3 regions of the Arthrobacter sp. B0316-5-4 genome follow, and region 1 is predicted to be linked to each of the others. Evidence: predicted binding sites of a transcription regulator. Region 1 holds the regulator's gene; each other region holds the start of a gene.
The links. Region 1 encodes Rex, which represses fermentation and respiration genes when NADH is low (regulators of the CRP and FNR family bind a similar motif). Its sites were predicted from a motif close to CTTGTGAANNNNTTCACAAG; they were not measured.
Positions count from the first base shown of each region.

Region 2: a site for Rex is predicted at 3,096-3,115, ahead of AC5RU9_RS11275 (queuosine precursor transporter). Genes of this name have one in related genera too.
Region 3: a site for Rex is predicted at 5,415-5,434, ahead of AC5RU9_RS09470 (ALF repeat-containing protein). Genes of this name have one in related genera too.

Region 1 is NZ_JBNHFN010000001.1:844,009-853,573, forward strand. It holds gene AC5RU9_RS03835 (TlpA family protein disulfide reductase) at 1-16, opposite strand, end outside; gene AC5RU9_RS03840 (histidine phosphatase family protein) at 22-687, opposite strand; gene AC5RU9_RS03845 (YceI family protein) at 895-1,446, shown strand; gene AC5RU9_RS03850 (hypothetical protein) at 1,615-2,328, shown strand; gene AC5RU9_RS03855 (hypothetical protein) at 2,582-3,358, shown strand; gene AC5RU9_RS03860 (redox-sensing transcriptional repressor Rex) at 3,409-4,116, opposite strand; gene AC5RU9_RS03865 (glutaredoxin family protein) at 4,193-4,447, opposite strand; gene AC5RU9_RS03870 (HAD family hydrolase) at 4,619-5,437, shown strand; gene AC5RU9_RS03875 (DUF559 domain-containing protein) at 5,586-6,551, shown strand; gene AC5RU9_RS03880 (30S ribosomal protein bS22) at 6,655-6,753, opposite strand; gene AC5RU9_RS03885 (helix-turn-helix domain-containing protein) at 6,917-7,129, opposite strand; gene AC5RU9_RS03890 (3-deoxy-7-phosphoheptulonate synthase) at 7,269-8,405, opposite strand; gene AC5RU9_RS03895 (acetylxylan esterase) at 8,625-9,565, opposite strand, start outside.
Region 2 is NZ_JBNHFN010000003.1:571,243-580,807, reverse strand. It holds gene AC5RU9_RS11285 (SRPBCC family protein) at 44-754, shown strand; gene tgt (tRNA guanosine(34) transglycosylase Tgt) at 801-2,132, shown strand; gene AC5RU9_RS11275 (queuosine precursor transporter) at 2,157-2,867, opposite strand; gene AC5RU9_RS11270 (TetR/AcrR family transcriptional regulator) at 3,169-3,831, shown strand; gene AC5RU9_RS11265 (TIGR01777 family oxidoreductase) at 3,828-4,742, shown strand; gene AC5RU9_RS11260 (MFS transporter) at 5,529-6,926, shown strand; gene AC5RU9_RS11255 (response regulator transcription factor) at 7,085-7,747, shown strand; gene AC5RU9_RS11250 (sensor histidine kinase) at 7,744-9,159, shown strand; gene AC5RU9_RS11245 (TAXI family TRAP transporter solute-binding subunit) at 9,152-9,565, shown strand, end outside.
Region 3 is NZ_JBNHFN010000003.1:196,539-206,103, reverse strand. It holds gene hutU (urocanate hydratase) at 1-1,491, opposite strand, end outside; gene AC5RU9_RS09480 (SRPBCC family protein) at 1,698-2,135, shown strand; gene AC5RU9_RS09475 (IclR family transcriptional regulator) at 2,139-2,945, opposite strand; gene AC5RU9_RS09470 (ALF repeat-containing protein) at 3,224-5,233, opposite strand; gene AC5RU9_RS09465 (amino acid permease) at 5,493-6,929, shown strand; gene AC5RU9_RS09460 (SDR family oxidoreductase) at 7,005-7,865, opposite strand; gene AC5RU9_RS09455 (winged helix-turn-helix transcriptional regulator) at 7,967-8,344, shown strand; gene AC5RU9_RS09450 (3-hydroxybutyrate dehydrogenase) at 8,424-9,173, opposite strand; gene AC5RU9_RS09445 (MFS transporter) at 9,178-9,565, opposite strand, start outside.

The sequences.
Region 1 (9,565 bases):
AAAGATTCTTGTCCATGATCCTTAGGCTCCGGGGGTGCTCGCGGCGCCGGGGAGCAACGCTGCGGCGGGTTCGCTGTATTCGACGTGGACGATCTTGCCGTCGTCGTCGAGGGTCAGGGAAGTCAGGGAGGTGAGCGTGCATTCACGCTTGCGGGGGTCGTGCGCCAGCCGGCGGCCTTCGGCCGTCAAGCGGGTGGACCAGATGGGCAGTTGGTGGCTCACCAGTATGGCCTCGGCACCGTCGCCGCCCAACTCGATGGCCTTGACGCGGGCGTCCTCAACGGCGGCCAGGACACGGGCAGCCTGCTCTTTGTACGGCTCACCCCAGGACGGCCGCATGGGATTGCGGAAGTAGAACCAGTGCTTGGGCTTGAGGAATTCGCTCTTGGTGGGGTGGAGTCCCTGGAAGTGGTTCTCTGCCTCGATGATGCGCGGTTCCGTATGGATCTCAAGGCCCAGGGCCTCAGCTGTGGGCATCGCCGTTTCCTGCGCGCGGGTCAGCGGTGAGGCCACCAGGTGCACTATCTTGGCGCCCTGGGCAGCCTGTACCGAGAAGTGGTCGGCCAGCATGCGGGCCATCTCGCGGCCTCGTTCGGAGAGGTGGAATTCCGGCAGGCGACCGTACAGGACGCCGTCGGGATTATGGACCTCGCCATGGCGAAGCAGATGGACAGTTGCTTGGGGCATGTTTACCAGTTTCTCAAAGAAGCGGGGCGATCCGAAATCTTCTACCGCTAGTAGAACTCAAAGTTTTACAGAAATGTTCCGTGGAGTTGGAATAAAAGATGCATATGCATGTTTATACTAGACACGAAGCTCGGTTGACGCTTCAAGCAATGAGTTCGACCGGGCAAGCACGCAGTACCTTCCACTACCCATAGGAGCAACACCATGATGACCCTTCCCGCTTCCGTCACCACCGGCACCTGGACCCTCGACGCTTCCCACAGCGAGATCGGCTTCACCGTCCGCCACGCAGGCATCAGCAAGGTCCGCGGCCAGTTCAAGGACGCCTCCGCCACCTTGGAAGTTGGCGAAACCCTGGCTGACTCCAAGGTCTCCGCAACCATCCAGACCGCCAGCTTCGACTCCGGCGACGTCAACCGCGACGGCCACGTCAAGGGCGAAGACTTCTTCGATGTGGAGAAGTTCCCGGAAATCACGTTCGTTTCCCGCCACGTCAAGGCCAACGGAAACAGCTTCGACCTCGTGGGAGATCTCACAATCAAGGGCGTGACCAAGGAAGTTTCCATCGAGACCGAGTTCAACGGTGTGGCCGTTGATCCCTTCGGCAACACCCGCGCCGGCGTTTCCGGCGAGACCACCATCAGCCGCAAGGAATTCGGCCTCACCTGGAACGCAGTCCTCGAAGCCGGTGGCGTCCTGGTCAGCGACAAGGTAGTCATCAACCTGGAACTCGCGTTCATCGCTCCGGCTGCCGCGTAAGTCCAGCCTGGACCACCCAGACGGCGCCTCCACAGCATCACGCTGCGGGGGCGCCGTTTCGCTGTCTCGGAGATCACCCGCCAATTATTCGGCAGATACCCCCTGGTTAGCTGCGAGTTGGCTCCGAATTTCCTATGCATCCTTCAACCGCCGGTCTAAAGTGATGCCATGAGTACCCCAGACGAAGCACCACAGCCTCAGCAGCCCGGCTCACAGCCTCCGCAGCCCGGCAATGTTCCTCCTGCGGGTTACCAGCCTCCGCAGGACTACCAACCACCACAGGGCTACCAGCCCCCATCGCAACCGGGGCAGTACTCCCAGCCCGGAGCGGCCCAACCTGGACCAAGCCAGCCCGGACCGGCTCAGCCCGGCGCCGGCCAGCCCGGGTTCCACTTCGAAATGCCTACCGACGGTCCGCGCAACTTCAACGACGTCATGCCACAAGGCGGCTTCTCGGGAATGTTCAAAACCCAGGGCCTGCCCACGGAGTTGAAGGTGTCCTACTTCATCTGGGTGATCTCCGGACTCCTGGGCCTGCTGTTTGGCCTCATCGGGTTCTTCGCCATCATCGCCCTTTTCGCTTTTGCCCCCGGAGTTGCGGCCATCCTGCTGATTCTCCTGATCCTCAGCCTTGCAGTGGCCGCGGCACAGGTGATCCTTGCAATGAAGATGAAGGAAGGCAAAGAGTGGGCCCGCCTCGGCCTCACCATTGTGGCCGGTGTTTCATTGCTCCTCACCATTTTCAGTGCCGCCAGCGCCGGCGGATCCAGCACGGGTCTCGGCAGCAACTGGTTCGGATTCCTGGTCAGCGCAGTCGCCGTCGTACTGATGTGGCTGCCCAACTCACAACTCTGGTTCAAGGCAGTCAAGGGCCAGGTTTAGCGTTCACGCAAGTGCCGCCGTCGAGCCTTAAATGACGGGAAGGCCGCGGTGAAATCCCCTCCGGATTCCCGCGGCCTTCATCATGAAGGCGTAAGCCCACATGATGATTTTCGCCGTAGCCATGGAATTCCTGCGTGTGTTTGGCTATAGCGTCAGACCCGGGATGTACGGTGGAACCAGAACCACGCTGGGGGCAGGGTCATTTTGCTGATCCCGGCGGCCGAACCAGCAGTCGAACAAGCAAAGGAATGCCATGAGCAACCCTCCCTACCCGCCGTCGAACCCGGGTGACGCCAACCAGCCTGAGCAGACCGGCTCGCAGCCGTCCGCACCGCAGTACGGGCAGCAGTCCCCGCCGCCCGCCGCGCCCCAGTACGGACAGCAGCCGTCCGCACCTCAGTACGGCCAGCAGTCCCCGCCCGCCGCGCCGCAATACGGGCAGCAGTCTGCGCCGCAGTACGGCCAGCAGGCTTCCCCCTACGGCCAGGGCCCGGCCGCTCCCCAGTACGGGCAGGACACCAACTGGCCGAGCCAGCAGCCTGGCCCCACCACGGTTCCGCCGATGGTCAACTACGCCTTCTGGATGATCATCGCCGCCGGCGTCCTCTCGGCCATCAGTTCGCTGCTCCTTGCAACCACCGGTGCTGACGCCTTCATCAACGCCATGAACCAGCAGGCTGCGCAGCAGGGCACCGACCTTCCCGCAGGGACCATGGAGGGCATGCGCGGAGCCATCTCCGTGAGCGCCATCGTTGGCGCGGTCATCTCCCTGGGCCTTTACGCCCTGGTTGCTTTCAACGTCCGCAAGGGCAAGAACTGGGCAAGGATCCTGGGCACCGTCTTCGCCGCCATCTCCGTCCTCGGCCTGACCAGCCTCTTCCAGTTCGGCGCAACCTACGGTGTACTGCAGCTCGTGGTGATCCTGCTGGGTGTTGCAGCGATCGTCATGCTCTACCTGCCGGCGTCGGCTCCGTACTTCCGGAAGCCCCAGCCGTTCGGCAACCCGTACCAGGCTCCGTACGGCCGCTAAACCAGCGGGCCTGTTCAAAGGCAACCCAGCGGGCGTGGACCCGGCGAAGGCTAAACAGCCTGGCCCGGTGTCTGCGCCCGTTGTGCGTGGTAAGCCAGAATTTGTAGCTCCGTGGCCATGTCCACCTTGCGGAGGTTGACGTGCGGCGGGACCTGCAGCAGCACCGGAGCGAAACTCAGGATGCTCCGGATACCTGCGGCGATCACGCGGTCGCAGACTGCCTGCGCCACGGTGGCCGGCAACGCGAGCACCACCATGTTCGTGTGCGTACGCTCCAGCACCCGTTCCAACTCGGCTGAGTCGCTGACCCGCAGCCAGCCCACCTCGTTGCCGATCACCATGGGGTCAGCATCAAAAATGGCGACAACGTCGAAACCCCTGGATTCGAAGCCGCCGTACCGGGCCAGCGCCTTGCCGAGGTTACCCGCACCGACGATCGCGACCTTCCAGTCATGGGTCAAGCCCAACGCCGCGGCGATGTGACGGCTCAAGTATTGGACCTCGTAGCCCACGCCGCGGGTCCCGTACGAACCCACGTAGGAGAGGTCTTTGCGGAGGGTGGATGAACTAACTCCGGAGGCTTCGGCGAGAGCTTCGGATGAAACCCGCTCCACGCCTTCTGCCAGCAAAGAGTTGAGCGCACGCAAATAGAGAGTCATCCGGGCCACAGCCGCGGGTGGGATCTGCTTGGCGGCAGGTTCGTTGTCCTCGGATGTTGCTTCCGCGGACGGTTCCAGCGCAGTCACGGTATTCTCCATTGCGTCGCTTTGTTGTTCCACTCTATGACCCCCGGGCGGGCTCAACCAAAGCGATTACTTACGGGTAACCGCACCCTCAGCCCTCCAGGGCTTTCTTCAAGGTGCGCGTCAGCCGCTGCTCGTCGATCTTCCAGAAGTCCCGCTGCACACCGTCAACAAGGACCACGGGAATCTCCTCCGCGAAGCGCTCCCGCAGCTGCGGATCGCCGTCGATACTTTGCTCTTTCCACTCCAGGCCAAGGCTTGTGGTTACACGCTCGACGGCGGCACGCGCCTCCGTGCAGAGGTGGCAGTCAGCTTTGGTGAGGAGTACGACGTCGGGAGTAGCCATGGGATAACGGTAACCGCCCCGCCAACCCTCACTCACATCCCACCCCCATCCCACCAACCCTCACTCACATCCCACCCCCATCACGCCAACCGTCACTCACATCCCACCCCACCGGAGCGGGTGTCAGTGCGCCACCAGCGAGGTGCATCAGCCATTGACTAGACTCAAGTCATGCCCGAGGAGAAGAACGCCGTGGTCGCCGCAGCTGCCAAAGCGCAGAAGCACACCGGCGAAGCTGCTTTCTTCGACGTCGACAACACGTTGATGAAGGGCGCCAGCCTCTTTCATGTGGCCCGGAAGATGTACGAACGCAAGGCGTTCACCTTGCCGCAGGCCGCTGGCTTCGCATGGAAGCAGTTCAAATTCGTGATGCGCGGCGAGAACATGGAAGACGTTCACGCTGTAAGGGACTCCGCGCTCACACTGGCGGCAGGCATCACCGTCGATGACATCAAAGCCTTGGGCGAAGAAGTCTACGACGAGATGATCGAGTCACGGATCTGGCCCGGAACCAAAGCGCTGGCCGAACAGCACCTCAGGGTCGGCCGCAAAGTGTGGCTGGTTACGGCGACCCCGATCGAGGTGGCTACTGTGATCTCAACCCGCCTGGGCCTGACCGGCGCGCTGGGGACTGTCGGCGAAGTGCACGACGGCATGTACACAGGGAAGCTCGTGGGCGACATCCTGCACGGACCCGCTAAGGCAGTCGCGGTCCAGCTGGTCGCCGACCGCGAAGGGTTGGACCTGGACCACTGCTGGGCCTACAGCGATTCTGCCAACGACATCCCCTTGCTGACCATGGTGGGGCACCCCGTCGTCATCAACCCGGACGCGAAGCTCCGCCGGCACGCCCGCGACAACAATTGGCCCGTCTACGACTTCCGGGCCGGTCGTCGAGCCGCAACACTCGGGCTCAAAGCAGCTACGGTGGGCGGCGCGATTTATGGCTTGTGGCGCGGCTTCTCCAGATTCCGCGGCCCCCGCATCTGACCCTCTCTCACATCCCACCGTCTTCAGGCCATCCCTCTCTCACATCCCACCCCCTTCAGGCCAACCCTCTCGCACATCCTCGGGAGGTGGCCTCGATCCCTGTGGATAACTTCTGCACCCCCATCGGTATCTGGGTCAGAATGCCGGTATGCAGATTCCCATACCCGTACCCTCCAAGCTGGCATCCGCCCCATTCACTCTCTCGGAGGCCCAGGCGGCCGGCCTCGCCCATCCTCAGCTCTGGAAGCGCGTCAGCATTGAGGCTGTAAGCAAGGGCATCTACCGTCCGAAGGACTGGGCCTTCGATCTGGAATCGGCTGCTCGCTCGCTCTCGGCGGCGAGCCCTGGCGCTTGGATCTCACATGTCACTGCTGCCAAGATTCACGGATTCTCACTCCCACCTTGGCTATCAGATTCACATGAGCTGCATCTGAGCAAGCCACGGACTCTGCCTGCAGTGCGACGAAAAGGCGTTATCGGCCACACCGTCGTTGTCTCGAAGGATGAAATAGAGCTCAGTCACGGCATGTGGATCAGTACACGGTCCAGGACTTGGTTGGACTTGGCCCGGATTCTTCCGCTGAATGAACTGGTCGGCGTTGGCGACGAACTCATTCGCGTCCCTAGGCCGGAGTTTGAGCAAAGGGAACTGCCGTTCACGACTATCCACGAACTTCGCAATATGGTCGATCGCCACAAGAACTTGCAGGGTGTTGTCCGTGGGAGGGAAGCACTGGACCTGATGCGGGTCGGTGCAGACTCGGCGCCGGAGACTGCGCTCCGTCTGGCTATGCTCGATGCCGGCCTTCCCGCCCCGGAACTACAGGTACGGCTCTACATCAACGATCCCTTCTCGCCTTCAGCCGACCTCGGCTACCGCCAGCGTCGGATCGCAATCCAGTACGACGGCGGTCATCACCTTGGGCACGAACAGATCCTCAGCGATCGGCGCAGGGACAAGGCATTCGAGGCAGCGGGGTGGACTGTGCTCATCTTCGGGAAGTCGGATCTCGCAGACAACTTCGCGAATGCCACCCGTCAGATCAAAAAGGCGCTAAGAAACGGCTGGGTGGACCCGTCGGTCCAGGCGGGCTTCGCGCAGCCGCACGAGTGAGAGAGCGTCCGGGGGAAACAGGCGGGACGTGAGAGAGGGACGGGGATGCAAAAATGCCCGCCACCTCAAAAGGCAACGGGCATTCACGCTTGATGAAGTATCTCTACTTCTTATTGCGGCGCTGGTGGCGGGTCTTGCGAAGCAGCTTGCGGTGCTTCTTCTTGGCCATACGCTTGCGGCGCTTCTTAATAACTGAACCCACGAAAGTTCCTTACAAACTAGAAGGTCCTGTCTGTTGGAACGGATCCGCGGAAGCAGACAGTACAACTGACAGATTCTTACATTGACGTAAAACGTTCCTTAACAGAGTACCGCTTCAAAGGGGCACCCTGTGACCACGGTCCGTGAGGTGGACTGCGGCAGCCTCAGGCAGTCTCGGATTGCCCGTCCACCACGGCACCTTTGAGGTACTGGGATACGGCTTCTTCCGGAACCCGGAAGGAGCGGCCGAACCTGACGGCGGGCATTTCCCCTGAGTGGACCAGGCGATACACGGTCATTTTGGAAACACGCAAGACGTCGGCTACTTCAGCCACCGTCATGAAACGCGCATTCGAGAAGTTAGTCTCCGCGGACATTTCCCATATTCCTTTGCTCTCAGACAGTAGGACACCCCCAGTAGAACGGTGTGCCGATGCTGAGCCATCCAACAACCATGTGCTAGATACTCTAGAGGCTGATGGGGCCAATGTGAAAGCATTTCCGGAAAGTGGGACCCTACTCCCCCGCCGCCACGCGACGCTTCCGGGCCGATGCTGCGAGCTGCTCCAGCACCGAGGCCGTAACGTCCCACTCCATGCAGGCGTCGGTGACACTCTGGCCGTAGACGAGTTCCTGCTCGCCGGCCAACTGCTTGGCGGTGTCCAGGTTCTGCGCCCCGCCCACGAGGAAGCTCTCCAGCATCACTCCGGCAACAGAAGAAGAGGAACCGGTCTCCAGCTGCGCACCGATTTCCAGCGCCACCTCGGCCTGGCGGTGGTGGCTCTTCCCGCTGTTGGCGTGCGAAGCGTCCACGATCAGCCGCGGGTTCAGGCCCTTGGCTGCAAGCTTGGACGAAGCTGCAGCAACGTCGGAGGCTGAGTAGTTCGGTCCCTTGCGTCCGCCGCGCAGGATCACGTGGGTGTCGGGGTTACCGGACGTCGCCACGAGCGCCGCACGGCCGTCGTCGTCGATTCCCAGGAAGGCTTGCTCAGCGGCAGAGGCGCCGCACGCGTCGATCGCCACCTGAAGGTCGCCGTCGGTCCCGTTCTTGAATCCGATGGGCATGGACAGGCCGGAGGCTAGCTGACGGTGGATCTGGCTTTCGGTGGTGCGCGCACCGATTGCACCCCAGGAAACGAGGTCGGCCATGTACTGCGGGCTGATGGGCTCAAGGAACTCGGTGGCCGTGGGCAACCCGAGCGCGGTGACCTGCTTGAGGAAGCCGCGCGCTGCGCGCAGTCCTGCAGCGATGTCGTGGCTGCCGTCCAGGTGAGGATCGTTGATGAGGCCCTTCCAGCCGACCGTGGTGCGCGGCTTCTCGAAGTAGGTCCGCATGACGATCAGCAGGTCTTCCTTGTGCTTCTCAGCCTGGCTGACCAACCGGCGGGCGTATTCAAGCCCGGCCTTGGGGTCGTGGATGGAGCAGGGTCCAACGATCACCAGGAGCCGGTCGTCCACCCCATCCATGATGGCGCGGACCTGGTCACGGCCGCGGTCGACGACGGCTGCTGAGTGGGCGTCCAGCGGCAACTCAGCGATGAGGTCCTGGGGAGCCGGCAGCGGCTCGAAGCGCGCTACCCGCAAGTTGGAGGTTGAGGGCTGCGCGGCGTCAGCGGAGTCGAGCGGGGCGGATTCTGCGGCGATGCTGGTCATTTCTGGGTCCTGTCCGGGATGCGGAGCGGGCCCCTTTTCAGAACCCGCCGGATATGGCGAAGGGCAGAGAATGATCTCTGCCCTGTTGGCTCTGAAGGAAAGTTGGATGCGTGTCAGTTAGACGCGGGCCCCTCCAGAGCCAACGAAAAATACGCATACCAACGGTTTGTCATAGCCACACCATAACCGCGGTTCTTCACAAGCGGCAAATCGTGTCCGTCATGATGACAACAGCTTGCGCAGGTACTGCAGCTGCCTGATCCAGTGGTGTTCCTGGCCGCCCTCGTGGTTGTTGAAGCGGTAAACCTCGATGTCCTTCTCAGGCGCCCCAGCATCCAGACCGTAGTTGTTGTAGCTTGCGAACACCGTGGAGGGCGGGCAGATGTCGTCCATTTGCGCTGCGGAAAAGAGCGCCGGGACGGTAGCCGCGCGGCCAAGGTGGACGCCGTCGAAATAGTTCAGCACGGCGAGCATCGAGTCGTAGCGGTCCCGGTGCCGGCCCAGAAATGAGGCGATCTCGGGGTATGGCCCGCGCGGGGTGATGTCGATGGCACGTGGGAAGTCCTGCAGGAACGGGACGTCGGGCAGCGCGGCGATGACGCCGTCGAGCCTTCCGGCCACAAGCCCGGCGGTGGCGACGGTGATGCCGCCGCCTTGGCTGACGCCCGCCAGCACCACTTTGGCAGGGTCGACGGCGGGATGGCCCTGTGCCGCTTCTACCGCACGGAAGGCGTCCACGTAGACGCGTCGGAAATAGTAGTTGTCCTGGTGGTCGGCGCCGCGCGTCATCAGTCCCGCATACGCAACTCCGCCCGCTGAGGGGTGGGGATCCGGCGTGTCACCTGAGACGCCACCGTAGCCTTGGCCGCGGGTGTCCATGATGAAGTGCGCGTAGCCGGCCTGCGCCCAGCGGGTGTTCTGGTTGACCAGGCCGCGACCTCCGGAGTAGCCGATGTACTCCACCACCACGGGGAGCCTCGCGCCCTGATCCAACCCGGCCGGCACGTGCAGCCAGCCCTTGATGCGGTCTCCCCCGTAGCCGGAGAACGTGACATCGAAGGTATCGATCACCGAGAGGTAGTTGTCCACCGGCTCGAAAACGGCGTTCAGCGGCAAGGTCCGCGCTTCGGTGATGGTGCGGTCCCAGAAGGCGTCAAGAT
Region 2 (9,565 bases), on a different contig from region 1:
CCGGGCCTGTTATGCCGGGTCGAACGGCGGTAGATTCGGGGCCATGACGAACAATCTGAGCGTTGTGGTTAATGCCGATGCGCAGCAGGTTTGGACAATGCTGCGTGAACCGTCGTTGGTCGCCCAATGGCACGGCTGGGAGGCCGACGACCTGAACGATGAAATCAAACAGATCTACTTCAATACAGACGTCGTTGAAGGCCCCGATCACACCAGCCTGACGGTCAATGGCGGCGACATCTTTGAGCTCCACCCTGTCTCCGGCGGCACCGAAGTGCGGATCACCAGGGTTGCCCTGGACCACGATTCCGAGTGGGCCGACTGGGACGAAGACATCACCCAAGGCTGGCTCACCTTCCTGCACCAACTGAGGTTCGCCCTTGAGCGCCATCCGCACGGGCACCGACGGACACATTTCGTCTCCCTCCCCGGCAAGGGCGGTCCGGCGATCGAGAAGTTGGGACTAGGGGATCTGCCGCCCGTTGGGGAGGAATACTCGCTCACCCTTGCTACCGGCGAGAAGATCTCCGGCAAGATCTGGTTCAAGAGCCGGCACCAGGTTGGCCTCACCGTCCACAGCTACGCCGAACATGGGGAAGGCCTGCTGATCGTCGCTGAGCAGTTACCGATTCCGGAGAAAAGGCCCGACGGCGGCTCCATGGTGATTGCCTCCACCTACGATTTGGGGGCCCACACGTTGGCGGATATCCGGTCCTCGTGGGACAACTGGAAGGCTGAAAACTACGGGTCGTAGGGCTTCCTCCGCTGGTTACCCACGGTAAAGCTGGCACACTAGGTAGGTGCCAGCTTCCGTTCCTGTTTCCGCGCCTTTTTCCTCCCCAGCTCCCGCCCTGCCCGAGTTGCCGGGGTTATCCGCCCGGCAATCCGAGTTCTCGTTGACGGTGGGCACCCGCCTGACTGAAGCGTGCTCGCCGCCGGACGCCCAAGTGGATGCCAACGGCGGCGCCTTCCTTGGCCGGACTGGAACCATCACTACGCCGCACGGAACCATCCAGACGCCCGCGTTCATCGCCGTCGGAACCAAAGCGACCGTCAAGGCCGTGCTGCCCGAGTCGATCGCCGGGTTTGGCGCGCAGGCTGTGCTGGCCAACGCCTACCACCTGTACCTGCAGCCGGGGCCCGAAATCCTCGACGCCGCGGGTGGGCTGGGTGCGTTCATGAACTGGCCCGGGCCCACTTTCACCGACTCCGGTGGGTTTCAGGTGATGAGCCTGGGCTCGGGGTTCAAGAAGGTTATCGACATGAAGAACGTCGATTCGTCCGGCCCCGATGACGCCGTAGCACCGGGCAAGGAACGGCTGGCCCACATCGACGATGACGGCGTCTGGTTCAAGTCGCACCTCAACGGGGACCGGCACCGTTTCTCGCCCGAGATCTCCATGCGGGTCCAACACCAGATCGGCGCGGACATCATGTTCGCCTTCGACGAGCTCACTACCCTGCAGAATTCGCGGGCTTACCAAGAGGAGTCGCTGGAGCGCACCCGCTTGTGGGCGCTGCGGTGCCTGGCGGAACATGCCTCGTTGACTTCTTCCCGGGTGGGCAAGCCGTATCAGGCGTTGTTCGGGGTGATCCAGGGAGCCCAGTACGAGGACCTGCGCCGCAAAGCCTGCCAGGACCTGGGTGCCATGCCCTTTGACGGGTATGGGATCGGCGGTGCGTTGGAGAAGGAAAACCTGGGCACCATTGTGCGTTGGTGCAACGAGGAACTCCCCGAGGACAAGCCCAGGCACCTGCTCGGCATCTCCGAACCGGACGACATCTTCACGGCAATCGAGAACGGCGCCGACACGTTCGACTGTGTCTCCCCCACCCGGGTTGCCAGGAACTCAGCGTTCTACACGCCCTTCGGCCGGTTCAACCTGTCAGGCGCGCGCTACAAAACCGATTTCGGGCCCCTTCAGGACGGCTGCGACTGCTACACCTGCGTCAACTACTCGCGGGCGTACATCCACCACTTGTTCAAGGCCAAGGAGATGCTCTCCGCGACGCTGATCTCCATCCACAACGAGCGCTTCGTGGTGAAGATGGTGGACGATGCCCGGCTGGCCATCGAATCCGGGGACTTCTTCGAGTTCAAGGCTGAAACGCTGGGGCGGTATTACTCCTAGGCCCTCGAGTTCTAGGCCCTGGTCCTAGGCTGCGACTGTTCCGTAGCTGGGCTCGCGCTTCTTGATCCAGCCAACAACCAGCACCGTGATCGGAACGAACAGGAACTCGACGGCGGTCTTGTAGACGAAGCCCACCAGGACGTAGTTGACGAACGAGCCAGCGTCCGAGATCCCGATGACGGATGCCGCGATGCTGCAGAAGATCAGGGTGTCGACGAATTCGCCCACCACGGAAGAACCCATGAGGCGTGCCCACAGGGATTTCTCGCCCGTGCGCTGCTTCATCTTAACCAGGATCCAGGAGTTGATGGTCTGTCCTGCCAGGAAGGCGAGCAGCGAGGCAAGGACGATCTGCGGCACGGGCCCCAGGGCACCCTCGATGGCGGCCTGCTTGGCGGTTCCGTAGTCATCATTGAAACCGGGCAGGATGATGATCACCCAGTAGCAAAGAGAGGCGAACACACTCAGGGCGAACGAGGTGACGATGGCTTTGCGGGCCACTTTGAAGCCGTAGACCTCAGTCATGACGTCGCCCAGGATGTAGGCCAACGGGAAGAGGAAGAACCCTCCATCGGTGATGATCGGCCCGAGCTCCACACCCTTGGAAGCGCCGATGTTGGACAGGATCAGCACCACGGCCATGACGGCCAACATGATGCCGAAGTACGGGGAACCGATCGAGGCGAAGCGGGGTGCAGGCTTGCTCAGCGTGCTGGAGCCGGAGGGCGAAGACATGGGTCATCCATTTCGTAGTGGTTCGCGCAGGCCGCCGCATCTGGCTGCCCCGCTGTATTAGCACTGTGGTGGTGGGGCATCTGGCCCGGCACCGGTTCCATTGTCCCACCGCCGATCCTCTCTCACATCCCACCCCCTTCCGGCCACCCCTCTCCCACATCCCACCCCCTTCCGGCCAACCCTCCCTCACATCCCACCCCCTTCCCGCCAACCCTCCCTCATTCCCTGCTTTTGAACGCGTTCAGAAACTGTGCCATACTCAATCTTGAACACGTTCAAAACCTTGATCAAGGAGGCTCAGGTGGCAGCAAAGAGCGAACAGACCCGGCAACTCGTGGCAGACGTCGCACTGAAGATGTTCCGCGAAATCGGCTTCGAAAAGACCACCATGCGTGCCATAGCGCAGGAAGCCGGCGTCTCCGTGGGGAACGCCTACTACTACTTCGCCTCCAAGGATGAACTGGTTCAGGAGCTGTACGTCCAGGTTCAGGATGAGCATGCAGTGGTCGCGGCACAGGCCCTGAAAGGCGTTCAGGATCTCGCCGGGCGTCTGAAAGCAGTGCTGCACACCGGCGTCGACGTCATGGCGCCGTACCACCAGTTCGGTTCCGACTTCATCGCGACGGCGATCCGGCCGACGTCGCCCGTCAACCCGTTCGGCGAGGCATCCACCGCCGCCCGCGAGGCTTCGCTCGCGATCTTCCGTTCCGCCGTCGAGGGCTCCTCTCCCGCCGTCGCGAAGAAGCTGCGCGGGGAGCTGCCCGAACTGCTGTGGCTGGCATACATGGGCGTCGCACTGTTCTGGGTCTACGACCGCTCGGAGGGACAGCGACGCACCCGCAAGCTCGTCGACGGTGCCGCCCCTCTTGTGGCTCGCGGTCTGTCTCTGGCAAAGATTCCCGGAGTCAGCAAGGTCTTCGACGACGTTTTGGGACTCGTACGCAGCGTCAAGGAAGATTCATGATGCCGCGGACTGTGGTGATCGCCGGTGCCAGCGGGTTCATTGGCAGCTACTTCACGCGGCGGTTCCTCGAAGAAGGCTGGCAGGTCCGGACAGTCGGGCGGGATGTCTCAGCTGACGCCCAATGGCACGACGACGGCGGCATCGCCAAGGCGCTGAACGGCGCCGAACTGCTGGTGAATCTCGCCGGACGATCCGTGAATTGCCGTTACGACGAGCGGCACCGGCGCGAGATCATGGATTCCCGGGTTTTAACGACACGTGCGTTGGGCCGGGCGGTTGCTGCGTGTGCCGAACCTCCCCGAACCTGGATCAACTCGAGCACCGGGACCATCTACCGGCACGCGGACGACCACCCACAATCGGAGGCCTCCGGCGAGTTGGGCACTGGGTTCTCCGTCGACGTGGCCCGCGCATGGGAAGACGAGTTGGCGGCTGCCGTTGCGCCGGACACTCGGAAGGTGGCCCTGCGGATTGCGATCGCGCTGGGAGCCGGTGGTGTCATGAGTCCCCTCCGGAACCTTGCCCGGCTTGGCCTGGGTGGGCACATGGGTCCGGGTACGCAGAAATTCAGCTGGATCCATGTGGAGGACTTGTTCCGTGTGGTGCTGTTCGTCCACGAGCACGCGGAGCTGACCGGTCCAGTGAACGCGGCAACGCCGTACCCGGTGGACAACCGGGAGCTGCTGTCGCTGGTTCGGCAGAGCATGGGTGTCCCTTTTGGCATTCCTACACCGGCCTGGCTCCTGGAAGCCGGAGCCGTTCTGATCCGGACACAGACCGAGTTGGTGCTCAAGAGCCGCTGGGTGGAGCCCCGGAAACTCCTCGACGCGGGGTTCACGTTTGCGCACCCAAACCTGGCCGACGCGCTGAACGACATCGCCAAACCAGCCCCCAAACCCTCCCTCACATAAACGCCCCTTCCAGCGATCCCTCCCTCACCACGTTCAGAAAGGTAGCCATGAGCCAGGAACCATGGACTGACGAAGATGAGTACGCTCTGGCAACCAAGGGTCCGTCCAGAGGATGGTGCTACGGACCAAAGGACCGAGTGGTGCTGGGCACCAAGGGACTTGCAGTTGGAATCGCCGTAGCCCATCTGACATTCTGCGTTCTCCTCAGCATCCAAGGGCCGGAGTGGGCAGTCATCTTTTTCATTTACAGCCTCCTTCCGGTTTGGGCTGTTGGTGCTGCGGCCGGGTCACTTCTCGGCTTGGCTCTGCGTCGCGTCCGGAACCAATGGGTTCACGTTGTCGCCTTTTTCGCCGGAGCTTTACTCATGTGTGGCCGCTTCGGTGGACTTTCACCGACGGGTCCGCTTCTTTTCTCCTTGTCGATCGCCGTCGCGGCCGGCGCGGGCCGTCTGGCTGTGTGGAAACTGGTCCGGATCAATCAGAATCCCCCACTCACACGAGGGAGCGTTGATAGGTGAGCAGCCGTCGTCGGGCGTAAGGTGCGGCCACCGTCCCCAACCAAGCCACGCAACCCGAATCCTAAGGAAGTGTTAGGAAATGCCCCGCGGGCTATGGCTGTGCCGTGCATCACCCATAGTTTGGAATACGTCCTCTTCACCTTGGAGGACCTTTCTTAGTCGACGACCAGCCATGCGCAAGGACGCCATGAGCACGGGCTTCATGGACGGAACGAACTCATGCAAGACACGGCTGCGGCAAAACGCAGCCGTCCAGGAAGGTTCATTGATGAGCACCCAACAAGCTGCACCCCTGAGCGAAGCCGCCCAGACACGCAGGGCCGTGAGCAACATCCTCAAGGGCTCCGCGGGCAACCTCGTGGAGTGGTTCGATGTTTACGTTTACACCGCGTTTGCGGCGTATTTCCAGTCGCACTTCTTCAACTCCTCGGACGATCTCCAAGCTGGGCTTGAGGCGATGGCGGTCTTCTCGACGTCGTTCCTGATGCGTCCCATCGGCAGCTGGTTCTTCGGCCGCTACGCCGACCGGAAGGGCCGCAAAGCTGCGCTGACTCTCAGCGTGACCATGATGTCCGCGGGCTCCTTCGCCATTGCGATCCTGCCAACGCAGGACGTCATCGGCTTGTGGGCACTGATTCTGCTGGTCTTCGTCCGCGTTGTGCAGGGCTTCTCGGTGGGCGGCGAGTACGGCACCAGTGCCACGTACATGTCCGAGGCTGCGACGGCCAAACGCCGCGGCTTCTTCTCGAGCTTCCAGTACGTGACCCTGATTGGCGGCCAGATGCTGGCCCTCCTGGTGCTGGTGATCCTGCAGAACACCATGAGCAAGGAAGATCTCACGGCCTGGGGCTGGCGTATACCGTTCGCTGTTGGGGGCGTCGCTGCGCTGGTGGTGCTCTGGCTTCGCCGCTCCATGGAGGAAACGATCTCCGCCGATCAGCTCCGTGCCGCACACGTGAAGGTGGAAGGCGAAGCGCAACCTGGAACCATGAAGCTGCTGGTCACCAAGCACTGGAAGCCACTGCTCATCTGCATCGGCATTACCCTCGGCGGGACGGTCGCGTTCTACACCTACACCAACTTCATCCTGAAGTTCATGAACGATACATCGGGCATCGCAAAGACCGATACCTCCATCATCAACTTCTGGGCACTGTTCATCTTCATGCTCCTCCAGCCTGTGTACGGCATGATCTCGGACAAGGTGGGCCGCAAGCCCCTGCTGATCTGGTTTGGCGTGACCGGCGTACTGTTCACCTGGCCGCTGCTCTCCGCGCTCGCGGGTACCAAGGACCCCTTCACAGCGTTCCTGCTCATGATGGGTGGCCTGCTGATGGTGGGCGGTTACACCTCGATCAATGCCTTGGTGAAAGCAGAACTTTTCCCGGCGTCCATCCGCGCTCTGGGGGTTGGCCTCGGCTACGCGATCGCCAACTCACTGTTTGGCGGGACGGTTCCATTGATCGGTGCCGCGCTGCAGAAGACCGGGCAGGAGAACCTGTTCTTCACCTACGTCACCGCGGCGATCTTCATCTCGCTGCTGGTGTACATCTTCGCGCTGAAGAACAAGAAGTCCACCCACTTGGATACGGAGCAAGGCCACGCGTTCGTGGCGAAGGGCTCCGCGAAGGACGACGACGGCACGAAGGATCGCGTCGACGCCTGACCTTCCTGCCTTGTTAGGCCCGCTCTGCGCACTTTGGGTACTCCGAAGGGCGCAGAGCGGGCCTCACAACGTTAAGCTCTAGTAGCGAACCAGCCGACAGCGAACCAGCTGACAGCGGACCAGCCAGCGAAACCAGCCCCAATCCAAAGGACCAGACAGTGCACGTGCTCATCGTCGAGGATGACGACGCCATGGCGTCGGCCTTGAGCGCTGCCGTCGCTTCGGCCGGACATACACACACCCGCGTGTCCCGCGGCGAGGATGCGCTGCTGGTTCATCGGGAGCACCAGGTGATCCTGTTGGACCTTGGCCTTCCGGATTTGGATGGCTTGGATGTGCTGCGCAAGCTGCGCCAAGTGAGCGCAGTTCCGATCCTCATCCTGACGGCCCGGGATGACGAGCGGAGCGTGGTATTGGGTCTCAGGTCCGGAGCAGATGACTACCTGGTGAAGCCCGTGAAGCTCGTGGAATTGCTGGCCCGGATCGAAGCCGTCACGCGTCGCACCAACCGCGGCGGCCAGGAAGCTCCGCACGCCATCGTCCTGGGCGAACTCGAGGTCGACCTCGACCGCCGCGTGGCCGCCGTCGACCAACGGAAACTCGCCCTGACGGCAACCGAGTTCGACCTCCTCAGCCTCCTCGTCAGGAACGCGGGCTCGGTGGTGACCCGCGAGCAGATCCTGGACGCACTCTGGGGCGACGCGTTCGTGACGCATTCCAGGTCTTTGGACGTGCACCTCACAGGCCTGCGGTCCAAGCTGCAGCTGCCCGGGTTCATCATCAACGTCCGGGGCGTCGGCTACCGGGTAGAGCAACCGTGAAAGCCCGTGTTCTCAGCATCTTGAGCTTGCTGGTGGTCATCATCGTGGTGACGGTCTCCAGCGTGATCCTGACCTCGGCCAGCCGGGAGCTCACCCAGGATCTGCAGATCAACCGCGTCGCTGCCCTCAACCGCTTCGCGCAACTGGCCAGCGACGCCGCCCAAGACAAAGACACCAACCAGTTACAGCGCGAAATGGACCGCTACTCCGAGCTTTACGGCGAGGGAATCCTGATCCGGACACAGGACGGAACCGTCCGTTCCGGCGGACTCAGCGAAGAGCGGCCCGACGTCCAGGATGCGCTGAACCGGGCGAGCCTCAACCTGAGCGATACCACCCTGAACCCCATCAGTGCTTTCGGGACCGGCAACGACATCATTTCCAGGTCGTTCGGCACGGCCAGCCAAGTCCTCGGCGAGGCTGTTGTGGAAGTCAACCTCGATGCCGCCCGGCAAAAGCTGCGCGAGCGATGGCTGGTGGTCGGATTCGCGGCGCTGGCGTTGGCAGCTTTGCTCCTGCTCGCCGCAGCGCGGATCACCGGGTGGGTCCTGCGCCCGGTCAACCGGCTCAGCAGAGCAGTTCACGAGCTCGAAACCACGGGCAAAACAAGCCAACTTCCCGACGCCGGACCGCCCGAACTGCGCGAACTCAGCCGCTCCTTCACCGCCATGGCGGACACCGTCGCGGAGAGCATGGAGTCCCAGCGCCGGCTGATCGCAGACACCTCGCATCAACTCAGAAACCCTGTTGGGGCGCTTCGGCTGCGGATCGATTTGCTGCAGCTGGAACTCAAAGGGCAGCAGGAAAAGGCCGCGGCAGCTGGCGTTGTGGCGGAACTTGAGCGGGTTGAGGAAATGCTCGACGGCGTGCTGAAGCTGGCGACGGCGGAACACCGCGCCTTCGAGGGGTCTACCCGCCCGGACCAAGCCGCAGAGCACCAGCGGCAAGCCGTCATCGATCCCTTCCCCATCCTGCAGGGCGAAGTAGAACGGGCCGTACCTGCCGCTCAACGGGCGGGATCCCGGCTGATGTTGGAAGGCCCCGCACAGGAAAACCAGATCAACTGCGACCCCGACGAACTTGCCCACATGGTGGGAGAACTCATTGCCAACGCCATCAAGTACGCCCCCGGAGCTGACATCACCGTGGCCACGCAGCAGACGGAAGGCGGGACCGCCGTCGTAATTTCCGACGACGGTCCCGGCCTCCCAGCCGAGCAGCGTGCCGCTTCCACCACCAGGTTCTGGCGGGCGCCGCAGCACAGCAAAATCCCTGGCAACGGTTTGGGCATGACCATCGTGGATCGTCTGGCCCAAGCAAACGGCGGCCGGCTCGTCATTGAGCCGCGCGTGCCGCATGGGCTGGCGGCACGGCTCGAGTTCGCGAAACCAGAGGACGCGCAAGATGCCTGAGTCGAAGGTGATGCCCCGGCGTTCTGTGATTAAGGCCGGGCTGGCCGTGGGTGTGGCTGGTCTTTTCCTTCCCGCAACAGCAGCCTGCACCCCGGGCGAACGCCCTCGGAAACTCACGGTGGCCGGTGGCGAACCGGGCGGCTTCTACCTGGAATTCGCCACATTGCTCGCAGCCTTGCTCCAGAGAGAAGGCGTAGCCGAAACGGCTGAACCTTTGGTTACCGGCGGAAGCCTGGAGAACATCAGGCGGGTGGTGGCCGGCGAGGCGACGATCGCCGTCGCACTTGCAGATGCGGCAGCCCAGCAGTCAAGCCCCGGGGATCGGCCGCCGCTGCCCGCAGACCTCGTGGCTCTCGGCAAGGTCTACCAGAACTACGTCCATTGCATCGTGCGGAAGGACAGTGGC
Region 3 (9,565 bases), on a different contig from region 1:
CGTGTTGAGCATGGCGTTGAGCAGCGGCCAGTCAGCAATCGCGTCGGAACCGTCAGCCATGGATTCGGTCTCGCGGTAAGGCGATGCCACCGAGCCGGAGTCCAGGTGGTCGCGGCCGATCACGATCGGGGCCTTGACCTTGCCTTCTTTCACGAGCTGGTTGAAGAGCAGGCCGGCCTTGGCCCGTTCGCCGTATCCGAGCCAGCAAATACGTGCCGGCAGGCCTTCGAATTCCACGCGGTCCGCTGCAGCGTCGATCCACTTGTGCAGGTGGGTGTTCTCCGGGAACAGTTCCTTTATGGCCTTGTCCGTGACGGCGATGTCCTCGGGATCACCTGACAGGGCGACCCAGCGGAACGGGCCAAGGCCCTCGCAGAACAGCGGACGGATGTAGGCCGGGACGAAGCCCGGGAACTCGAACGCCCTGTCGTAGCCGCCCTTGCGGGCCTCGTCACGGATGGAGTTGCCGTAGTCGAAGACTTCGGCGCCGGCGTCCTGGAATTCCACCATGGCCTGTACGTGGCGGGCCATGGATGCCTGTGCCTTCTTGGTGAACCCTTCCGGGTCCGCTTCGGCTTCGGTGTGCCACTCATCGACGTTGATGCCCTCGGGAAGGTAGGACAGCGGATCATGCGCGGAGGTCTGGTCCGTGACCACATCAATGGTCAGCTCTCCGGCCTTGTGGCGGCGCAGCAGCTCCGGGAACACCTCGGCGGCGTTACCCACGTAGCCGACGGACCAGCCACGGCGCTCTTCCTTGGCCTTGTTGACCTTGGCGATCGCGGTGTCCAGGTCCGTTTCGACCTCGTCCAGGTAGCGCTTGCCGGCGCGGCGGCGCAGGCGGGTTTCGTCAACATCAACAATCAGGCACGCGCCGTCGTTCAGGGTGACAGCCAGCGGCTGGGCGCCGCCCATGCCGCCACAACCGCCGGTCAACGTCAGGGTGCCCGCCAGCGGGCCCTCGGTGGAGCCGGCTGCTGCCGGTGCCGGGTGACGGCCCTCTGCAGCGAGCTTATTTCCGACGGCGGCGAACGTTTCGTAGGTGCCTTGCAGGATGCCCTGGGTACCAATGTAGATCCAGGAACCGGCGGTCATCTGGCCGTACATCATCAGGCCCTCGGCCTCGAGGCGGCGGAACTCGGGCCACGTTGCCCAGTCGCCCACAAGGTTGGAGTTAGCCAACAACACCCGCGGTGCCCACTCGTTGGTGCGGAATACACCTACCGGCTTGCCGGACTGGACCAGGAGGGTCTCATCCTTCTCCATGGTTTCCAGGGTCCGGGTGATCGCATCGAAAGCGGCCCACGAGCGGACAGCGCGGCCCGTGCCGCCATAAACCACCAGGTCATCGGGGCGCTCGGCAACCTCGGGGTCCAGGTTGTTCATCAACATGCGCAACGGCGCTTCGGTCTGCCACGACTTGGCAGTAAGTTCAGTACCTCGAGCGGCCTTGACCGGACGGGCACCAGTGGTGAAATCGGCGGGTGCCATGGTGACTCCTTCGTCTGTGGAAAGTGTGTGGTGGAAAGATCTTCTGCTTCTACTAAAGCCCCTTTGCCAGGCGGCCGGAATGGCTTTTCGAGTGGTGCTGTCCGGTATTTCAGACATGTGCCCTTGCTTTCCCTGGGGTGCCCGAGAGGATAGAAGGGAGCCCGCGAGCCCTCGCATTTGCGCGGCAACGAGAGCATGCTGGACCCATGGGAACGTTCCGCGTGTCCACCCTCGTCGCAGCATCACCAGAGCGCGTCTTCGCGACCTGGACGGATCCGGACCGGTTTCACGAGTGGATCGGCGGGGTCACCCGCGTGACCGATCTGGAAGGTTCGATGGACGTGCCCGGCAGCCGCTACACGGTGTGGTTTGGGCGCATGGCCAGCCCCACCGAAATCCTTGCGGTGGAGCGGCCCCGGCACATCCGGACCCGTTTCGGCAACACAATCCTGAAGGGCGAATCGGACGTCACGTTCGTGCCGGAGGGCAAAGGGACGCGGATCAACCAGGAGTTTGTGACCCGGGGGTTCATTGCGGGGATCTTCGGGCGGCTTTTCGCGATGGGGTCGTATCGGGGCAGCTTCAAAGGTGAGCTGGAGGCCTTTCGCAAACTGGTCGAGCTCGAGGCCCGGGACCACAAGTAAGGCTTAGCCTGCAGGGCGGCCGTGGATCCTCACCGACAGTTCGTCCGCCGCTTTCCGGATGCGGGCGGCAAGGACCGGCCACTGCTCAGCCGGCACTTTGTCCTCCAGGAACGTGACGGCGACTGCCGCCGTCGGCCATCCCACATGGTCGGTTACGGCGGCGGCGATCGAACCGAACCCTGGGGTGATTTCGCCGTTTTCCGTGGCGTAGCCGCGTTGCCTCACCTGGTCGAGATGGGACGACAAGGCAGAGTACTTCATGATGGGGAACTCGACTTCGTGCCGGGAGGTGAAAGCCGCCGCGTTTGGGTAGAGGGCCCGTACCTGCGACTTGGGCAGCGCGGCAAGGATGGCGCGGCCGGAGGCCGTGAGGTGGCTGGGAAGGCGGACGCCGACGTCGGTTACCAGGCTGGGGCGGTTCTTGGCGCGTTCCTCCACGATGTAGAGGACGTCGCGACCGTGGAGCACAGCGAGGTGCGCGCTTTCGCCGATGACGTCAACCAGCGAGGCGAGCATGGGCCGGCCAAGCCGGGAAAGTGGTTCCTGGCGCGAGTATGCCGAACTGAGTTCGAAGGCGCTGATGCCCAGCCCGTAGCGCTGTTCCTCGTGCAGGTGAAGGACGAAGCCGTTGGCTTCCATGACGCCGAGCAAGTGATACACGCTTGACCGCGGCAGGCCGAGAGCTGTGGCAATATTCGACGCCGCCATGGGACCCCGGCGCGAGGCCAGCAGTTTCAGGATCCGCAGGGTGTTCTCGGCAGCCGGGACCTTGGACGTGGCCTTCCCTGGCGCTACTGGCGTGGTTGTCATGGTTCCTCACTGCTCAACTTGTCCGGGAGCCCCGAACCGGAACTGTCCGGTATCCCGTACTCAAGCGTGCACCCTGACCACCGCATCATCCAACCAGCCGGGGCTGATCAATGTCTGGGATTCCGGACGCAGACCGGTTCGCAACCGGGCCTAATGCTTGGTGTGAACTTCCACCCTTACGGGCGCGGAGAGGTAGGCCCACGAATCTTGCGGCGCGGCAGTCCGCCCGATCCCGTCCGGGATGGACGACCCGAACCTCCAGGCCCTGATAACGGCCCCTACGCTGAAGCTCCGCCCTTACGCCTAAGTAGGAACGTGATGGCCCCGGCCGCGGCCAGAATCAGCAGCACGATCAAGCCGATGGTCCAGCCGCCCATTCCGGTGGACGATGCAGCCAGTGGGGCGGATGCTTCCTGGGATTGTGAGTCAACCGTCGTAGGGTCCTGCGCAGCGGACGCGGCTGGCGGCACGGAGATACTCGGCATTGCCGAAGGAGTCTCGGCGGGCGTGCCTGCGTTGTCCACGTTGGTTTCGGGTTCGGTAAATCCGCCGGCGGGGGCATTCCCGAGCGGCCACGGAACGATGTTCGGCGCCACCGCGGAGCTTTGTGAGGTATCAACGTGTCCAACGGAACCCTGCCGCGCAGCTTCAGCCTGCCGCGCAGCTTCGGCGGCCTTTGCAGCGTCAGCTGCCTTGCCGGCGTCGACCTTTGCTTTGTCCGCCAGCCCGGCGAGTTCTGCGATCATGGCGTCGATCGATGCGACGTGGGCGGAAGTGGCCTGGTCGCGCTGGGCAGCTGCAAATCGCCCCACCATGGCGAAGGCCTGAAGGTCCGCGCGGCTGCCGTCCAAGGCCACGTTGGCAGCTGCGCGCAGTTCCAGGCCCGCCTTATCCAAGGACTGGAAGGCCAGTATGCGGTTGTCCAACTCCTGGGCAACAGCGAAACCGTGCTCAAGGAAGTAGCGGACATCTGCGTGGTTGGCAGAGCCGAGGGCGGCATCTGCTGCTTTGTTGACTTCACTGCCGCCGAGGGCCAGAAGTTGGTAGACGCGCTGACGGTCGGTCCCAAACGCCGAGACTCCGTTGGAATCCCGCTTACTTGCTTCAGCGTGGCCCGTGGAAATGAATGCCCGGATGGCGTCGTCGCCGCCCAAGAGTGCAGTTTCGGCGGCCTTCTTCACCTCCGGCGTGCCCACCAGCGCAAGGTCCAGTGTTGCCTGACGTGCGTCCTTGAGCAGCTCGCGGAGGTCTGCATCCGGCACCGTCAGGGTCGCCAGCAGTTCGGGGAGTTCCCTGGCCGCCTTGGCGAACGCTTCCCTGAACGGCTTTTCAGTAACCAAGGCAGCGTTGTCAGCGACAGCGCGCGGCGCAGCCTGGGTGGTAAGGAGATCCCAATCGGCAAGGAGCCGGGCCTTGTCCGCCGCCCTTGCGGCCGTTGCTGTGCCTCGTGCCTTTTCGACGGCGGCACTCGCCCGGTCCGCGACAGCTGCGGTGCCGTTGGGGTTGGCTGCGATGTCCGCTGTGACCTGCTGGAGGAGTGCGGAGACTGCTGCCGACTCAGTGTGATGGTCGGCCTCGACGAACTGCCCGTAGCGGAGGAAGTCAGCGACGATTTCAGAGTCGTTAGCTGCCAAAGACGATTTGGCTCCAGCAGAAACAGCAGGATTCGCTGAGCTGATAAGACCGTAGGCCGCTTGCCTGTCCGTCATCTTTGCCTTGTCCCGCCAACCGGCAAGCACAAAATTTTCCACGGCTTCCTCGCCTTCGTCCAGGCTTTTGGAAGCCTCGCGTTCAACGTGGATATTGCCGTAGTGAAGGAAATAAGTGGCTACAGTCCGCAGGTCAACTTTCCATGTCCCGGCCCAGCCTTCGGCAAGGAATGCGTCGATCAGTGCGGGATCATTCGTGGCCAGGATGTCCTTTGCCTTCAACCGCACATGTTCACTCCCCCGCTTAGTCAGCTCGGTGACCAACTGCTTGCGGTCTGCTGCCAGGGGGACGTCCTGGCCGCCGTCGAGAAATGTTTGGATCGCAACAGCACCGCCTGCCAAGGCCGTCGCAGCGGCGGCGCGGGTTGCCGGCCCACCAGTCCTCCACAATCTCAGAACCCCTGCGGCATCCACGGCCCGCTCCACGTAGGGCAGCGGCGCCTGCGAGGCGTCCGGCACCTCGAAATCGGGAAGGTCGTAGGCCTGCGCCGGAGCGGCGAAGAGCAAAGAAGCTGTTGCCAGGACTGCAACTACGGCAGCGGCCCAGCGGCGTCGCGGACGACGAAGTGCAGAGATCAAGAGTCCCCCAAAGATGGATGCGATGGCAGCTCTTAATCAAAGGGGGGCGACGCATGGAGCGAGGGATGCCTGACCGGAATGATGTGCTGTCCGCGGTCATCATATCCGACCGAGGACTATGACTTTGACCGCTGGCAAAATGCGCCCTCCGACGACTGTCTGCGATGAAAGACACCAAAGCCCCGTGAGTCCGATCACAAGGCGCCTAAAAGTGATCTGCTGGATAGCGATCCCCTCCCAAAGACGAGAAGGTTTTACTATGCAACAAACCAAGCTGGCTGCGGAGAGCTCTGTGCTCCAAGCCGCGGGTACGGCGCTCAGCCGAGGCCTCAACGTCCGCCACATCCGCTTCATGGCACTCGGATCCGCGATCGGCACGGGCCTCTTCTACGGCTCCGCCTCCGCTATCCAAAAGGCAGGCCCAGCGGTCCTGCTGGCCTACATCATCGGCGGCGCAGCCGTGTTCGTGGTGATGCGCGCGCTCGGCGAAATGGCCGTTCGACACCCCGTGTCCGGTTCCTTTGGCCAGTACGCCAGCCGCTATCTTGGCCCGTTCGCCGGCTTTGTGACCGGGTGGACCTACGTGTTCGAAATGGCGATTGTAGCCATCGCCGACGTCACGGCCTTCAGTATCTATATGGGCTTCTGGTTCCCACAGGTGGACAGATGGATCTGGGTGCTTGCGATCATCTTGTTCCTGGGCGCCATGAACCTGCTCAGCGTGAAGGTGTTCGGTGAGCTCGAGTTCTGGTTCTCGCTCATTAAGGTGGTGGCGATTATCGCCATGATCGTTGGCGGTGCGGCGATCGTCGTGTTCGGCTTCCAAACGGGCGACGGCGGCGCCGTGGCACCGGGACTGGGGAACCTCGTGAACCACGGCGGTTTGTTCCCGAACGGTTTCGAGGGGCTCCTGGCTGCGTTCGCCGTCGTGATGTTCGCGTTCGGTGGGATCGAAACGATCGGCATCACCGCCGGCGAAGCGGCCGACCCAAAGAAGGTCATTCCCCAGGCGGTCAATACAGTGCCCGTCCGCGTCCTGCTTTTCTACGTACTGACGCTCGGTGTGCTGATGAGCATCTTCCCGTGGAACGAGATCGGCAGCAGCGGCAGCCCATTCGTGCAGATTTTTGACGGCCTGGGCATCCCGGCTGCGCCGCATATCCTCAACGCCGTCGTGATCACAGCGGCCCTTTCGGCGATCAACAGCGACATCTTCGGAGCCGGTCGTATCCTCTTCGGACTGGCCCAGCAGGGGCACGCTCCCAAGAGCTTCGGCAAGATCTCCCGGCACGGAGTGCCGTGGATGACGGTAGTGATGATGGGCGGCATCCTGCTGGTGGGCGTCGTGTTGAACGCAGTCATCCCAGAGGACGTGTTTGTGCTCATCGCGTCCATCGCAACCTTCGCCACGGTGTGGGTTTGGGTGATGATCCTTGCTTCACACGTCGCGATGAAGCGGGAGATCAAGCGCAAGGGGCTGCCGGCGTCGGAATTTGGTTCACCACTGTGGCCGACTGCCTCGATCCTGACCATGGCGTTCATGGCCATGGTGATCGTGATCCTGGGGGTCTTCGAGGACACCCGGGTTGCGCTCTACGTTGGCGGAACCTGGCTGGCGCTCCTGTTCGTGGCGTACAAGCTGTGGGTCCGTGGGGATGGCCTGCGCCGCGCTGAGCTGGTGGACGAGACCGCCTGATTCCCTGCGCCCAGAGTGCAGTTAATGCCAATGTTCACGCGGAACATTGGCATTAACTGTCATCTCGCGGACTTCCTAGGCGGTTGCGGCGGAACGGATGGCGTCGGCCAAGGGGGTAGACGGGCGTCCGATCAGCTTGCTCAGGTCGCCGCCGGTCACCAGGAGATCTCCCCGGGCAATGCCCAGATCGGAGTCGGCCAGGATCTCCGCGAAGGCTTCCGGAACGCCAACGCTTGTCAGCAGCCCCGCGTACTCAGCCGCGGGCAGGTTGTTGTAAGTGATGGTTTGGCCGGAAGCGGCGGTGATTTCAGCAGCGAGCTCCTCCAGGGTGAAAGCGTGGTCTCCACCGAGCTCATACACTTTTCCGGCCTGGTTGTCAGCGACCAGGACCGCCGCAGCCGCATGAGCATAGTCGGCGCGGGTTGCACCACTGACCTTGCCATTTCCTGCGCTACCCGCAAGCGCCCCCTGGGCCAGCGTGCCCGGCAGTTGCTCGGTGTAGTTCTCCAAGTACCAGCCGTTCCGCAGGAGCACGAACGGGACGCCGGACTCCTTGAGGATGGCCTCGGTAGCCTGGTGCTCGGCCGCAAGTTTCATTCCGGTGGTTTCAGCGTTGGCGATGCTGGTGTAAGCGAGAAGCTCCACGCCTTCCGCCTTGGCTGCTTCAATCACTGTACGGTGCTGCTCCACGCGCTGGCCCACGGCGCTGCCGGAGATCAGCAGGACCTTGCTGGCACCTTTCAGTGCTTCTGTAACGGAAGCGGCGTCTTCGTAATCCATTGCCCTGACCTGAACGCCGCGGTCCGCGAAATCGGCCAGCTTCTCGATCGAACGGCCTGCAGCAATGATGGTCTCCGCGGGGACGTTGCGCTCCAGGAGTGCCTCTACTACGTGACGGCCCAGCTGTCCGGTTGCTCCAGTGATGACGATGCTCATGGTGTTCCTCTCCAAGGTTTTTGCTCTGTCATGCTGGTCAACGAGCCACCAATCCAGAAACTTCCCAAAAGAGAGTACGCACTTTAAGGTAAGGTACTGACATGAAAGTAAGTACCGTTCCCGCTCCGCTTCCAGCGAGTATCGCCGACGGCGTGTTTCCCGCCGGCTGTCCCAGCCGCACGGTGCTGGACCACATCACGAGCAAGTGGGGCGTGCTCATTCTGCTGTCACTCTCCGAGGGCGAACAGCGGTGGAGCGAACTTCGACGCCGGGCAGACGGAATCAGCGAGAAAATGCTGGCCCAAACCCTCAAAACACTCGAAAAGGACGGCCTCGTCCGCCGCGACGCCCAGCCTGTCATCCCGCCCCGGGTGGATTACAGCCTGACCGACCGCGGCCGGGAGCTTACCGGCCACCTCATTCCACTGGTCACCTGGGCCTACGAGAACGCCGAGGCGATCATCGGCGGCGAAAGCTAGCCCGGCTCCGACCGCCGAAACTACAGTTAATGCCAATGTTCGCGTCGAACATTGGCATTAACTGGCATCTCGCGGGGGTCTACCGGGCCGACCACCCACCGTCCATGGTGTAGCTCGCGCCGGTGACCATACCGGCGTCGTCGGAGGCCATCCAGGCTGCCAGCGACGCAACTTCCTCCACCTCTACCAGCCGTTTCACTGCCGATTCCGTCAGCATCACCTTGGCCAGGACCTCGGCCTCGGGGATGCCATGGAGCCGGGCCTGGTCGGCAATTTGCCGCTCCACCAAGGGCGTCCGGACATAGCCGGGGTTGATGCAGTTGGAGGTGACCCCGTGCTCGCCGCCTTCCAAGGCAGTGACCTTGCTGAGCCCCTCGAGGCCGTGCTTGGCGGACACGTAGGCGCTCTTGTAGGCCGACGCCCGGAGTCCGTGGACCGAGGAGACGTTGATGATGCGGCCGAACCCGTTGGCGTACATGTGCGGGAGCGCGGCCCTAATGAGGAGGAACGGCGCCTCCAGCATCAGGGCTAGGATCCGCCGGAACTCCGCGGGTTCGAACTCCTCGATCGGCGCAACTTTCTGGATGCCCGCGTTGTTGACCAGGATGTCGCAGTCCAGGCTCAGGGCCGCCAGTGCGTCGACGTCCAACAGGTCCACCGTCCACGCCGTGCCGCCCAGCTCATCGGCGAGGGCCGCAGCTCCGGAGGCATCGACGTCGGCCACTACAACTTTCGCCCCACGGGCGGCGAGGGCCCGGGCACAGGCTGCCCCGATTCCGCTCGCACCACCGGTCACCAATGCTTTGCGTCCGTTCAAGGAGTTGTCCATCAAATCAGCCTTTCGAGGTGGTGGAGGCAGTCGTCAGGCCGTGTCGCTCGGCGTCGGCTTGGTCAACTTCCTCCAGGGCGATGCCCTTGGTCTCCTTGAGCGAGATCACTGCGACGGTGGTGATGGCACAGGCGACCACAAGGTAGATGGCAGTGGGGAGCCAGGAGCCGGTGTCCTTGAGCCATTGGGTTGCCAGCAGCGGTGCGAGTGAGCCGGCGAAGATCGAGGTGACCTGCGAGCCGAGCGAGACGCCGGAGTAGCGCATGCGGGTGGGGAAAAGCTCGGACATGATGGCCGGCTGACCTGCGTACATGAACGCGTGCAGGCACAGGCCGATGGTCACGGCGAGCACGATGACCACGGCGTTCTTGGTGTCGAACATCGGGAAGGCG